Linked DNA regions of Pirellula sp. SH-Sr6A. The main gene of each other region encodes a partner of the protein of the gene in region 2 in a complex. Links are inferred from orthologs where the notes say so. Each region holds a gene or a part of one and is shown on either strand. Other genes may lie near its edges.

The links. The genes of interacting proteins can lie anywhere in the genome.
Region 1: the proteins of accB (region 2) and accD are in contact, whole or in part, in a solved structure (PDB 8UXZ), measured with the Escherichia coli proteins. The link is inferred for Pirellula sp. SH-Sr6A from one-to-one orthologs.

What each region holds. Positions count from the first base shown.
Region 1 is NZ_CP011272.1:1,776,814-1,780,327, forward strand. Bases 579-3,514 are described here. They hold accD (acetyl-CoA carboxylase, carboxyltransferase subunit beta), read right to left. Parts: upstream 2,497-3,514; coding sequence 1,660-2,496; downstream 579-1,659. Other genes in these bases: VN12_RS07020 (glycosyltransferase family 10 domain-containing protein), read left to right, coding at 579-1,487; VN12_RS07030 (histidine phosphatase family protein), read right to left, coding at 2,493-3,185; rpe (ribulose-phosphate 3-epimerase), read right to left, coding at 3,220-3,514. Also shown: leuD (3-isopropylmalate dehydratase small subunit), read left to right, coding at 1-464; more of VN12_RS07020, read left to right, coding at 507-578.
Region 2 is NZ_CP011272.1:3,881,778-3,890,059, reverse strand. What follows is about bases 2,119-4,928. They hold accB (acetyl-CoA carboxylase biotin carboxyl carrier protein), read left to right. Parts: upstream 2,119-3,170; coding sequence 3,171-3,686; downstream 3,687-4,928. Other genes in these bases: accC (acetyl-CoA carboxylase biotin carboxylase subunit), read left to right, coding at 3,708-4,928; VN12_RS14865 (hypothetical protein), read right to left, coding at 2,403-2,975; VN12_RS14870 (MFS transporter), read left to right, coding at 2,119-2,468. Outside these bases: VN12_RS14875 (sigma-54-dependent transcriptional regulator), read right to left, coding at 1-684; more of VN12_RS14870, read left to right, coding at 1,065-2,118; more of accC, read left to right, coding at 4,929-5,063; VN12_RS14850 (dihydrodipicolinate synthase family protein), read left to right, coding at 5,075-5,986; VN12_RS25875 (DUF11 domain-containing protein), read right to left, coding at 6,143-7,636; VN12_RS25870 (hypothetical protein), read left to right, coding at 7,635-8,282. UniProt on the Escherichia coli protein: This protein is a component of the acetyl coenzyme A carboxylase complex; first, biotin carboxylase catalyzes the carboxylation of the carrier protein and then the transcarboxylase transfers the carboxyl group to form malonyl-CoA.

The DNA of each region.
Region 1 (3,514 bases), 2.1 Mb from region 2 along the record:
ACTGGAGATTCCACGAAGATGGCTCACCAAATGCCAACTTCGAATTGAATCTCCCCCGTAATGCTTCTGCGTCCATCCTGGTCGCACGACGCAACTTCGGCAGCGGTTCGTCGCGAGAGCACGCGGTCTGGGCCATCGACGATTACGGCATCCGATGCGTCATCGCTCCTTCGTTCGCGGATATCTTTTACAACAACTGCTTTAAGAACGGTACCCTCCCGATTCAACTGAGCGAAGAACAAGTCGAAGCCTTGTTCCAAAGGCACGCGGCGAATCCGCAATACACGCTTACCGTCGACCTGGAAAACTGCACGGTGAACGATGGAAACGGATTTGAAGCAACGTTCCAGATCGAGCCATTCCGACGCCATTGCTTGCTGCACGGTCTGGACGATATCAGCTTGACGTTGGAAAATGAGAGCATGATCAGCGCATTCGAAGCGGCGCATCCCGCGTTGGCCTAAACCTACCCCCTTCGCGATAACTTGCCATTGGAAGGTGGATTGATGACGCGTCCCGTCCTTCTGTTCTCATCCACCTACGTCGGCTACGATTTTCTGCGTCAGATTCCAAGTTCTCCAATCGACTGGAATCGCTTCGAATTTACACTGGATCCCACGCACCCCCATCTCTTTGGGTGCGTGGTCTACGACGATCTGCCTGGAACTCTTCGGCTTCCATGCCCCAGATCGCATTGCTTGCTAGTGACGGGCGAACCCCCTTCCCTGCGGACCTATCGCCCTCGTTACACGCATCAGTTTGGTGCGATTCGCACGAGCCACACATCGATATCCCATCCCAAAAAATCGCTGGGACATGAGGGGCAGCCGTGGTACTACGGGCTTTGGCCAGGGGACACCCACGGCGATATCCTGCGTTTTGACGAACTTGCACAGCTTCCGCCACCCGCGAAACCCTACCGAATCAGCGTCATTGCCAGCAACAAAACGACCACACCGGATCACCGAGAACGATTGCGTTTCGTTCAGATGCTCCAAGATGCAATGGGCCAGGATCTCCATGTGTTTGGACGAGGCATCCGGTCGATGCAGGACAAATCCGAGGCGATTTATCCCTACGAGTACCATATCGTTCTCGAAAATGACCACTCCGATTACTATGTCTCCGAGAAACTGGTGGATAGCTATCTCGGCTGGGCATTCCCCATCTACTCCGGAAGCCGACACGTGAACGACTTGTTTCCGACCGAATCGTTTCTTCGCATCGATATGTATCGGCCCGAGGAGTCGATCCACCGCATTCGCGATGCGATCAGGAACAATTTGGCGGAGCGTCGCTTCGACGCAATGCGTACGGCGAGAGAGAGCGTGCTGTATCAACACAATCTTTTCGCCATGATTCAACGTCACTTCGCCGAACTTGCTCCGTGGAGCCCACGGGGACGCGGATGTGTGCTTTACCCAAAGAAACAAGCCACCAAACAAATACTGCGTCGGTTCTACGAACGAGGCTTGCTGCTGGACTGACCCCAACGTCGGTGCACGAGCTTGCTATATGGCAAGCCACATGGGGTAACCCTTCGCGACTGCGTTGTGTGGGCGACCAAGCATCAAAAAGAAAGAACACTTGGCTAGGAATTATCACGAAGGATGTGGTGAGAACGACAGATCCGGAGGCAGGAGGCCAAGGCCAAAAAAACTACAGTTTCCCGCAGTAGTCGATGGCGGTCGCGATCTCGGTCTTGAGACGTTTGCGCTCTACAATTCGGTCGACATAGCCATGCTCCAACAGAAACTCGCTCGTCTGGAACCCTTCCGGCAATTCGATTCGAATCGTCGCTTTGATCGTCCTGGGGCCCGCAAACCCGATCAGGGCTTTGGGTTCTGCAAAGATCAAATCACCGAGGCTGGCAAAGCTGGCGGCGACGCCACCCATCGTGGGGTTGGTGAGGACACTAATATATAGCCCGCCATTCGCATGGTACTTCGCGAGCGCCGCGGATACTTTGGCCATCTGCATCAGGGACAGAATCCCTTCGTGCATCCGGGCTCCACCGCCAGACCCGCTCACGATGATCAAAGGAAGCTTCAGTTCGGTGGCACGCTCAATCAGCCGAGTCAAACGCTCCCCCACCACCGATCCCATGCTCCCCATAATGAAGGCCGAATCGGTGATAGCAATCGCAACCCGGCGGGCGCGAATCATCCCAGTCCCGCAAACAGCTGCATCGGTCAACCCCGTGCGGGTTTGCTCATCGACAAGTCGTTGCGCGTAGGTTTTTTTGTCCGAGAAGGAGAGGGGATCTGTCGGCAATACACTCTCATCACAGATCTCGAAGGTATTCTCGTCGAGCAATTGCGAGATGCGATCCCAAGCCGAAACGTACATGTGATAGTTGCACTTGGGGCAAACATTCAAATTCCGTTCTACCTCTTTGCGGTAGATCGTCTCGTTGCACCCGGCGCACTTGATCCAAAGACCTTCAGGTACGCCACGTCGGCTCGCTTGCTTGGATTCGTTCTCTAAAGTGCTCATGTCGCGTATTCAGGCCGAATATAACTGGTGTGCGAGGATGATCCTGCGAGGGCGTTCGAATCGCCCATCGCTGACTGCTGCCCATCGGTTAGCGATCCAGAAACCTGAGAATCGGAATCGACACACTGATGCGTATCTGCGTCGATCAATTCCCAACTCCCGTTATCGCACTCCGACTCCCACATATCGTCGATGTCGGTTTCCATCAATTTGTTCGCTACCAACGTAGCGAGCGGCTCGGAAACGACGACCGCAATTGTCTCATTTGCGTGCTTTTTGCATAGCTTGCTTAGCAATTTTGAAACGCGAGCCTCCGCCTCGTCAATCGTTTCCCCGCCCGGTGGACAGAACGCTCGAGGATTGTCTTGAACCTGGCGGAACAACTTCGGCTGCTGACGCTTCACTTCGTCGATCCGCTTTCCCTCCCAAAGTCCATGGTCCAAATTGGCAAAGCAATCACAGACCTTCCACTTCGCTTTGGAGTGGTCCGCGATCTCCTTGGCAGTCTCCTGCGCGGATTCACAAGGACCGCAATAGACGTGAGCAATAGGCAATCGCTCCAGTTCCGTCGCGACACGTTGGATTTGCTCCAACCCATGCGACGAGAGAGGAATATCCAGACTTCCCTTGATTCGTTCTTGTTCATCGAACACAGTGGCCCCAGGGCGTACCACTACAACATTACACATACAATCAATCCAGAGAGGAACGAAATGCGGCCGCTCATGGGGAGTACGCCGCTTGCAATCGAGTGATCGCTTGGCAGTAGTCCGGCTGCTTGAACAACGCAGACCCCACCACTAGCAAATCGGCCCCAGCAGCAACGCAGGAACCGATTGTTTTTTCATTGACACCACCATCAACTTCCAACAACAAACGATCGCCGTACTGGTCGTGCAACTGCGAGAGCCGCTCCAACGCAATCGGATTGAACGCTTGCCCGCCAAATCCCGCTTGGACACTCATGACCAGAAACAGGTCACAGAATTCCACGAATGGCGTTACAGTCTCCCAGCCA
Region 2 (8,282 bases):
GCGATTGCGATCGGAACCAGTGAATGCACCTTTCACATGGCCGAATAATTCGCTCTCAATCAAGTGTTCCGAAAGAGCCGCCGTGTTGACGGCGATAAAAGGACCGGTGTTGCGAGGACTGAGGCGATGCAGTTCGCGCGCGACCAACTCTTTGCCCGTACCGCTTTCACCCCGAATAAGGATGGGTAGTGAAGTGGAAGCGGCTTTGCGAATCTGATCAAAGACTCGGTGCATCGAAGGGCTAATGCTCAAGAGCGCGCCGAGAGACGGAATTGAGTCTAGCTGCGATTGCAGTTCCAGGACGCGCGCCTCCAGTTGCCATCTTCGTTGGCTGCGCGCAACGATTGTTCGGATATGGTCGAGGTCGTAAGGCTTGACCAGGAAGTCGGAAGCTCCGCGACGGATGCATTCGACGGCGATGTTCACACTGTCGTTGGCCGTTACCACGATGATCTCTGGGAGTCGCGAAGGTGGTGAGTCCCGAAGAGCATCGAGTACCCCCAATCCGTCTTGAACAGGCATGTTGAGGTCGAGAAAGACTAGATCGGGCTGATTCTCGTGGATCTTCTCAATGGCTTGCCCTCCATGCTCGGCTTCCAGGACCGTGCGAGCATCGTTTCGTATAGCGCGATGGAGCGCGTAACGAGCGGTGGGATCATCTTCAACGATCAGGATCTTCATCATGCGCATGCCGGGCTTGAGGGGGGAAGCGGATCTAGTTTACACCGCCCACGTCCTGCACATGGAGCCATTTCATGGAACCACGTCAATTTGTCACTGCGCATGGGGTTCGATGCTCGATCCGAGATTTGGTACTGTTGTCCCAACGTCGAGAGCATCGCTTGCAAGGGTCTCGTTGATCGTCCCGAGTTCGACAAGTCTCGCGATGGGAGAGGAATGGTTGAACAAGTTGCAATGAAAGGGCGGGATGTCGATTCGCAAAAAAGCAACGACGAAGTGAGGTACTGGCCGCTTACGTCCCGCTGATCTCGAAATATGCTATAACGATCGCCGTTGAACCTTCCCCGTTTTCTCCCTTCACCATATCCCACCGGAGGCATCCAGTGCCAACTCCTGAGTCTACATCAGGTCCTGCTTCGACCTCGGATATCGCGTGGTGGAAACAGCTCAATGGCTACCATTGGTTTGTTTTCATCATGGCATCCTGTGCGTGGATGTTCGATTGTTTGGATCAGCAGTTGTTCATCCTCGCGAGGAACAATGCGGTCGTCTCGCTCGCGCCCGACTTGGATGCCAAAGCCTACGGTGGGTATGCAACGTCGATCTTTATCGCGGGTTGGGCGATCGGAGGATTGATCTTCGGTGCGGTGGGGGATCGTATCGGAAGAGCGAAGACGTTGGCTATCACGGTGCTGATGTATTCCATCAGCACGGGACTCAGCGCATTATCCAACAACATCTGGGAGTTCTTCGCGTATCGATTGCTTACCGGATTAGGTGTGGGGGGCGTTTTCGGGCTCGCGGTGGCCTTGATATCAGATAGTTTGCCGGAACATGTACGGTCGAAAGCGTTGGGATGGCTGCAAGCCCTATCGGCAGTCGGGAACGTTACGGCAGGGATGTGCAGTGTGGCGTTGGCCAAAATGGATCCAAACGTTTCCTGGAAGTATTTGTTTCTCATCGGCGCGACCCCGGCCTTCCTTTGCATCTTTATCATGGTTCGATTGCGGGAGCCCGAGAAGTGGGTGCGCGCCAAGCAAGCCAGCAAGGAGGTTGGGGGCAAGGCAATGGGATCCTACGCGAGCCTCTTTGGTGAACCCCGTTGGGCCAAACCCGCGTTGCTCGGGATGATCCTTTGCGTCGCGGGAGTCGTCGGCGTCTGGGGCGTAGGATTTTTTAGCCCGGAGTTGGTCGGAAGCGCGCTAGACAAATCGCTCCGAGAAGCGGGATTGACCGGAGCGGAATTGCAGGCAGAGAAGACCAAGTGGACGGCTTACGCGTTGATCATTCAAAACATCGGTGCGTTTTTTGGCATGCTCGCTTTCGCCCGATTAGCACAAGCCATCGGTCGCAAACCCGCCTTCTACATCGGAACCTTTGTGGCGATGGGCGCAACCATCTTCTTCTTTCAGTCTTTTAAAACCCGTGCTGACATTTGGATGAACGGAGTGATGGGCTTTGCCCAGCTGGCATTGATGGCAGGCTACGCGATCTATTTGCCAGAGCTTTTCCCGACGCGACTGCGGAGCACGGGGACTAGCTTTTGTTATAACGTCGGGCGTTTCATTGCCGCGACCGGCCCGTTTACGTTGGCCGTATTGCAATCCTGGTTGGGGGCCGCCGCCGTCGCCAAACTGCCGGAAGGGGCGGATGCGGCAGCCCAAGCCGCCGCAAAACTCGACGCGTTCCGATTCGCCGCTTGCTGCATGAGTGGTATCTACCTAGTCGCGTTGTTTGTTCTGCCTTTCTTGCCAGAAACGAAGGGCCAGCCTCTTCCCGAGGACTAGGGCGAGCAAAACAAGCGTGGCTCCGATGCCGAACCATCGGAGCCATCCCGACTTGAATACCGCGGTGGCATTCAGCGCGATAAAGCACAGGAAGCCGAGCGAGAGAGCGTGGTAAAGACGCGGTAGTCGCTCGTGCCGCTCGGACGCGAAAGCTGCCAGCACGGCGTCAAGGGACCAAACCGCCAGAAATGCGTAGTTGACATAGAGCCCGGCTCCCAAGGCGATTCCAAGCAGGTCCTGGGTTTGATCAGCCGTCGACTGGAATGCCTGTTGTTGCGATCCATTATGGAAGGTCAGCAAAGCGCCCAGGCTGTGCCAAACAGCGAGCCCCGCACCCAGCAGCCACATCGCAGCGACCGGTCGAGCCGAACGTTTCCCGCCGAGGGCTTCGATCGCGAGTACGGCAACGAAGAACGCCAACGAGGCTCGGATGGCCAGAAGGGCAGCGAATTGCCAAGGAGTTTCAGCGGTGGGTGCGACAGCGAGGAGCCAGAAACCGATTCGCATGGCCTTGTGCCTAGGGCTTCCGTGGGCGGAACGTGGACGGTATAAAACGTGGTCTTTTAAGGAACTATGACGGCAAGACGCAGCCCCGGGAATTCTAATCGAAGTCCGAGGAGGTGCGAACAGCTGGTCTCTATTCTGCTTACTGCACCTCCGGTTGAGAAACCTACCCATTTTGGATCCGAAAGGCCCTGTCCGATGACGGAATCGAGCAAAGCTGACGATGTGTTTGACATCGATCGCATCCGCAAATTGATCGAGTTGATGAAAGAACACGATCTTGGCGAGATCGATTTGCGTCAGGAGAACCAGCGCATCCGACTTTGCGGTGCAGGACATGGGCACCCGATTCTTGCCAGCGGGATGGCTTCCATGCCGATGATGGCCGCACCCGCTCCCGTAGCAGCACCCGCCGCTGCCATTGCACCTGCAGCGCCCGCTGCTCCTGCATCGGATGTCGATGGTCCTCACATCGAGATTATCAAATCACCGATGGTCGGAACGTTCTACGCACGTCCCAATCCGAATGCGAAGAACTTTGTCGAAGTCGGGTCGTCGGTTCAAACCGATACCGTCGTGTGCATCATCGAAGCGATGAAGGTATTCAACGAGATTCCAGCAGAAATACGCGGAAAGATCGTTCAAGTCCTCGTGAAGAACGAAGAGGCGGTCGACTACGGCAAGCCGTTGTTCAAAATCGACACAAGAGGCTAACTTTAACAAGCTGACGGAACTATGTTCAATCGTGTCCTAATCGCCAACCGCGGCGAGATCGCCCTTCGTGTCATTCGAGCCTGCAAAGAAATGGGGATCGAAACCGTTGCGATTTATAGCGAGGCAGATCGCGGTTCGCAGTATCTGGAATTGGCCGACCAATCGTTTTGCGTCGGACCTCCCAAATCGGCGGATAGCTACCTTCGCTTCGAACGCGTCATCGCGGCTGCCGAAGCCAGCGGTGCCGATGCCATCCATCCCGGTTACGGGTTCCTCGCCGAAAACGCGCAGTTCAACGAAGCCTGCCGCAGCTCGAACTTCGAGTTCATCGGGCCATCCCCCGAAGCGATGGAAAAGCTCGGTGATAAAAACACGGCTCGCGAAATGGCTGTCGCCGCGGGGGTTCCCGTCGTTCCCGGTAGCGATGGACTCCTGGATTCCGAAGCAGAGGCCCTGCAAGCGGCTCGGAAAATCGGCTTCCCCGTTTTGATCAAAGCCACCGCGGGTGGCGGTGGCAAGGGGATGCGCGTGGCGACCGACGAAGCCTCGTTGCAGACGTCTCTGTCCCAAGCCCAAACTGAAGCCAAGGCTGCCTTCGGGAACGCAGGTGTCTACCTGGAGAAGTACATCGACCGACCTCGACACGTCGAGGTGCAAGTCATTGCGGACCAACACGGAAATATCATTCACCTTCACGAACGAGACTGTTCGGTTCAACGACGCCACCAAAAGCTGGTCGAAGAAAGCCCATCCCCTCGACTCCCCGAGGCGACGCGCAAAGCGATGTGCGACGCGGCGGTTCGAATGGTGAAGCAGGCCAACTACCACAACGCAGCAACCGTCGAGTTCATTGTCGATCAGCAAGACAATTTCTACTTCATCGAAGTCAACGCTCGGATCCAAGTGGAACATCCGGTCAGCGAAATGGTTTCTGGCGTCGACTTGATCAAGTCCCAGATTCTGGTCGCTGCTGGCGAAAAGCTGCCGTTCTCCCAAAAGGACATCCAACCCATCGGTGCTGCCATTGAATGCCGCATCAATGCCGAGGATCCCGATCGCAATTTCCAGCCTTGCCCAGGTCGTATCGAAAAAATGTACATCCCTGGGGGCTTGGGAGTCCGTGTGGATTCGCACGCCCATCCTGGTTACACCGTTCCCCCTTACTACGATTCGATGATTGCCAAAATCATCGTCCATCGACCCACTCGCGATCAAGCGATCGAGTGCATGCTTCGCAGTTTGTATGAATTGCGAATCACCGGTATCAAGACGACAGCGAGCTTCCATCAAATCGTGTTGCGACAACCCGAGTTTGTCGAAGGCCGTGTGGACACGAAATGGGTGGAACGCGAACTACTACCACGAATCAAAGCTTAGAGAACCAAACCATGTGGACGATGCCGGCTACCCCTGAGAAGCTTTCCAGCAGCGTAATCGCTGTTCCTCCCATGGCTCGCAATGAGAAAGGGGTGATCTGCAAAGCGAACAACGCCAAGATCATCCAAGCCATCGAGGCGGGTGGAGTCCATATTTTCTTGTACGGTGGCAACGCAGTCTTCTATCACATCCGTCCGTCGGAGTACGCGGATGCTTTAGCGGTCCTGGCCGAATGCGCGTCAGCCTCCTCCCTCATGATCCCCTCGGTTGGCCCGACCTATGGCGTCATGATGGATCAAGTAGCACCGCTGCGCGACTTCAACTTTCCAACCGTCATGATCCTCCCGCAAAAAGAGATTGCGGATGAAGGCGGTATCGCGACCGGAGTACGACGCTTCGCCGAAGCGTATGGCAAGCCTGTAGTTCTCTATCTCAAACACGATCGTTGGTTGAGCCCTGAAACTGTCGGCAAATTGCACCGCGATGGGTTGATCAGCTGGATCAAATATGCTGTGGTCTTGGATAAGCCGGAACACGATCCTTACTTAAGGGAAGTTCTCGATGTCGTTCCATCGAATATCGTCATCAGCGGTATTGGGGAACAGCCCGCCATCATTCACATGCGCGATTTCGGCGTTGCAGGATTCACCAGCGGTTGCGTCTGCGTGGCCCCCAAACTTTCGATGGATATGCTGCGGGCCATCCAAGCGAAGGACTATGCGAAGGCGGAATCGATTCGCGAGATCTTCCGGCCTCTAGAAGATTTGCGAAACGGGATCCAACCGATTCGCGTTTTGCACCACGCGGTCGCAGGAGCTGGCATCGCGTCAACCGGTCCGATGCAGCCATTGCTCGGCGAATTGACCCCAGAACAACAATCCCTTGTCGAAGCCGCCGCCCGCGAACTCCGTTCCCATGCCTAGCCCTGGGCTGCCACCTCGAACACCCCATCGTACGTTGCGCTAGATCGCTGGTAACCGAACGCCAGCGCGATACCGGCCCATAGAGTCGCAATTCGCTTCTGCAAATTCACGCGACTCGTACGCACGTTGTTCGCAACAAGCTGATCTGTAACAGCTTTAGTTGTCCGAATAGACCTGCGTGCTTTCTTCTTTGATGACAGGAACCGGGCGATTCTTGCTCTTGAGTTGCGCTCGAACCACGTGCGTCCCTTCACGCGTGTGACGAATCGAGACGCGATAGACTTGCTGGTCCTTTGGCTGCATCGCTGGAATCGGCGCGAAAACGATCGCTTTCTGCGACGCTTGATGATTGACAGGTGCATGCACTTGTTCGGATCGCGATCCTTCGGGCAACTCCAGGACCAATTGCACTTCGCTGTCCATTCGCGTCCCCGTGTTGGAAACCCGAATGAGATAGGTCGTATAGCCATCGGTCTCGATTGGGTCATTGTCGTCCTCGATGGAGAACGCCAATTCGCTCTGTCCCTCCACTTGCACTTTCTTGTCGATCGGATCGGAATTCACACCGTCAGCAGACCCTTGCATACGAAGGACAAAATCTCCTTCTTGAACCGGGAGGAGAGCCACTTCCGTGGAAGCCATCGCGCCGGCTGCCAGTTCGGCGAGAGACCATTCCACAGCGTGCTGATCGGGCATGTAAGTCCCTTCGTTTGCCGCGCTGATGAACTCCATGCCTCGCGGAAGGTAAACGGTAAGTCCGACATTGTTGGCCATGGCGGTTCCGGTGTTCGAGATCGTCGCGCGATAGCTCGCTTGGCGTTCAAGGTATCGAAGGCGCGGACCTTCGAGTTGGACCGCAAGTTTCGGTAGGACCACGTCGATCGTCGCCGACGATTCGCAGACTGCTTGATTGGTCGAGATGGCCCGAACTTTATTGACTGCTTGGCCGGCCGAAACGGCGGTCAATTCGATCTCGACCCGTTCCGATTCTCCAGGAGCAAGATCGCCGAGGGTCATGCCGAGGGTAGAAACCCCCGAGGCATGCCGCATGTTGGCAGGAACATCTTCTTCCAATTCAACACCCCGCGCCGTTCCGGTCCCGGTGTTGGTCACTTCGATTTGAACGCGAACGGTTTCCCCTCCCAGAACCGATTCTGCGGCAGTCTGTTTGACAGCCAGTTTGGGGAGGGTGCTCATGGTTCGAACCGAGGCTTGCGCGGCAAAGGTGACGCTCGCAACCGATCCGAGCTCTCCCTCGGCTTCTGGAACAAGCTCGACCGTAAGGACTTGTTCGGCTCCGGCGGCAATCTCGCCGAGCTTCCATAGCAGTTTGCCGTTCCCGTCCACTTGTGCGGTGGGATTGGTGCGGACCAGTTTCGCACCGCGCGGCACTGCGTCGTGCACCGCTACGTCAAATGCGGTCGCGCTGCCGACATTGCGAACCAGAAGTGTGAAAGTCGCAGGCAATCCTACTTGGACCTCCGCCGGTGCTCGCTTCTGAATTTCCATGCTGGGGTTTTGTGCGCCGTCGAGGTGCCGCACACCCGGGGCAGGGCTAGCGAGCACGCTATTGGCCCCAACGGGAACAGCCGAAAGGGAGGCACTTTCGCCTCGATCCGACAACGAGCTTCGCGTGGATGCCGAAGGCATGGTTCCTGCTGACGAACGTGGGGTGGGCATCGGTTCTGGCACATCGGAAACCGAACGTGTTGCTGAGGATGAGCCGAAGCTCTCTGGGGCGAGGGGTGTTGCGAACGCATTGGTTGGAGATCCGAGCGGCGAGCTTGGCAGCGGCTGGCTCGGAAGGGATTGGTTGGGCAAGGTCGGTGGTTGCAGTCTCGCGGTCGCGGGCCCCTCTCCCGACCCCAATGGGTTCGATGATGAATCGGTCTCTAAACGACTGGATGCACCCGAGCTGGAAAGTTCAGGTGGCAGCGAGTTAGGCAACGAGTTCGTCAAAGGACTTGTCGTTTCGATGGAGGGAATCGACGAAGGGGTAGCTGTGCTGGGGATCGGCGAACTGGTTGGAGGGAGCGATCTTGGCGTGGAGAACGGAGAGGGCGAAAGATCGGATGGTACCACTGGGGACGCATCGCTCGGCAGCGCATTCGCGGAGGGGAACGTACGAGGTGTAGGTGCTCCGTCGGTCGACGTCGGGGTACCAGGCAAGGGATTGCTCGGAATAGGGCTAGGCAAAGGGGAGCCCGGGAGCGATGGGGAACTGTCCCCGAGGGACGGGAGGCTCGGACCGGATCCAATCCCCGGCGGTTCCGCCAGCGACGAGGCTTGCGATTCC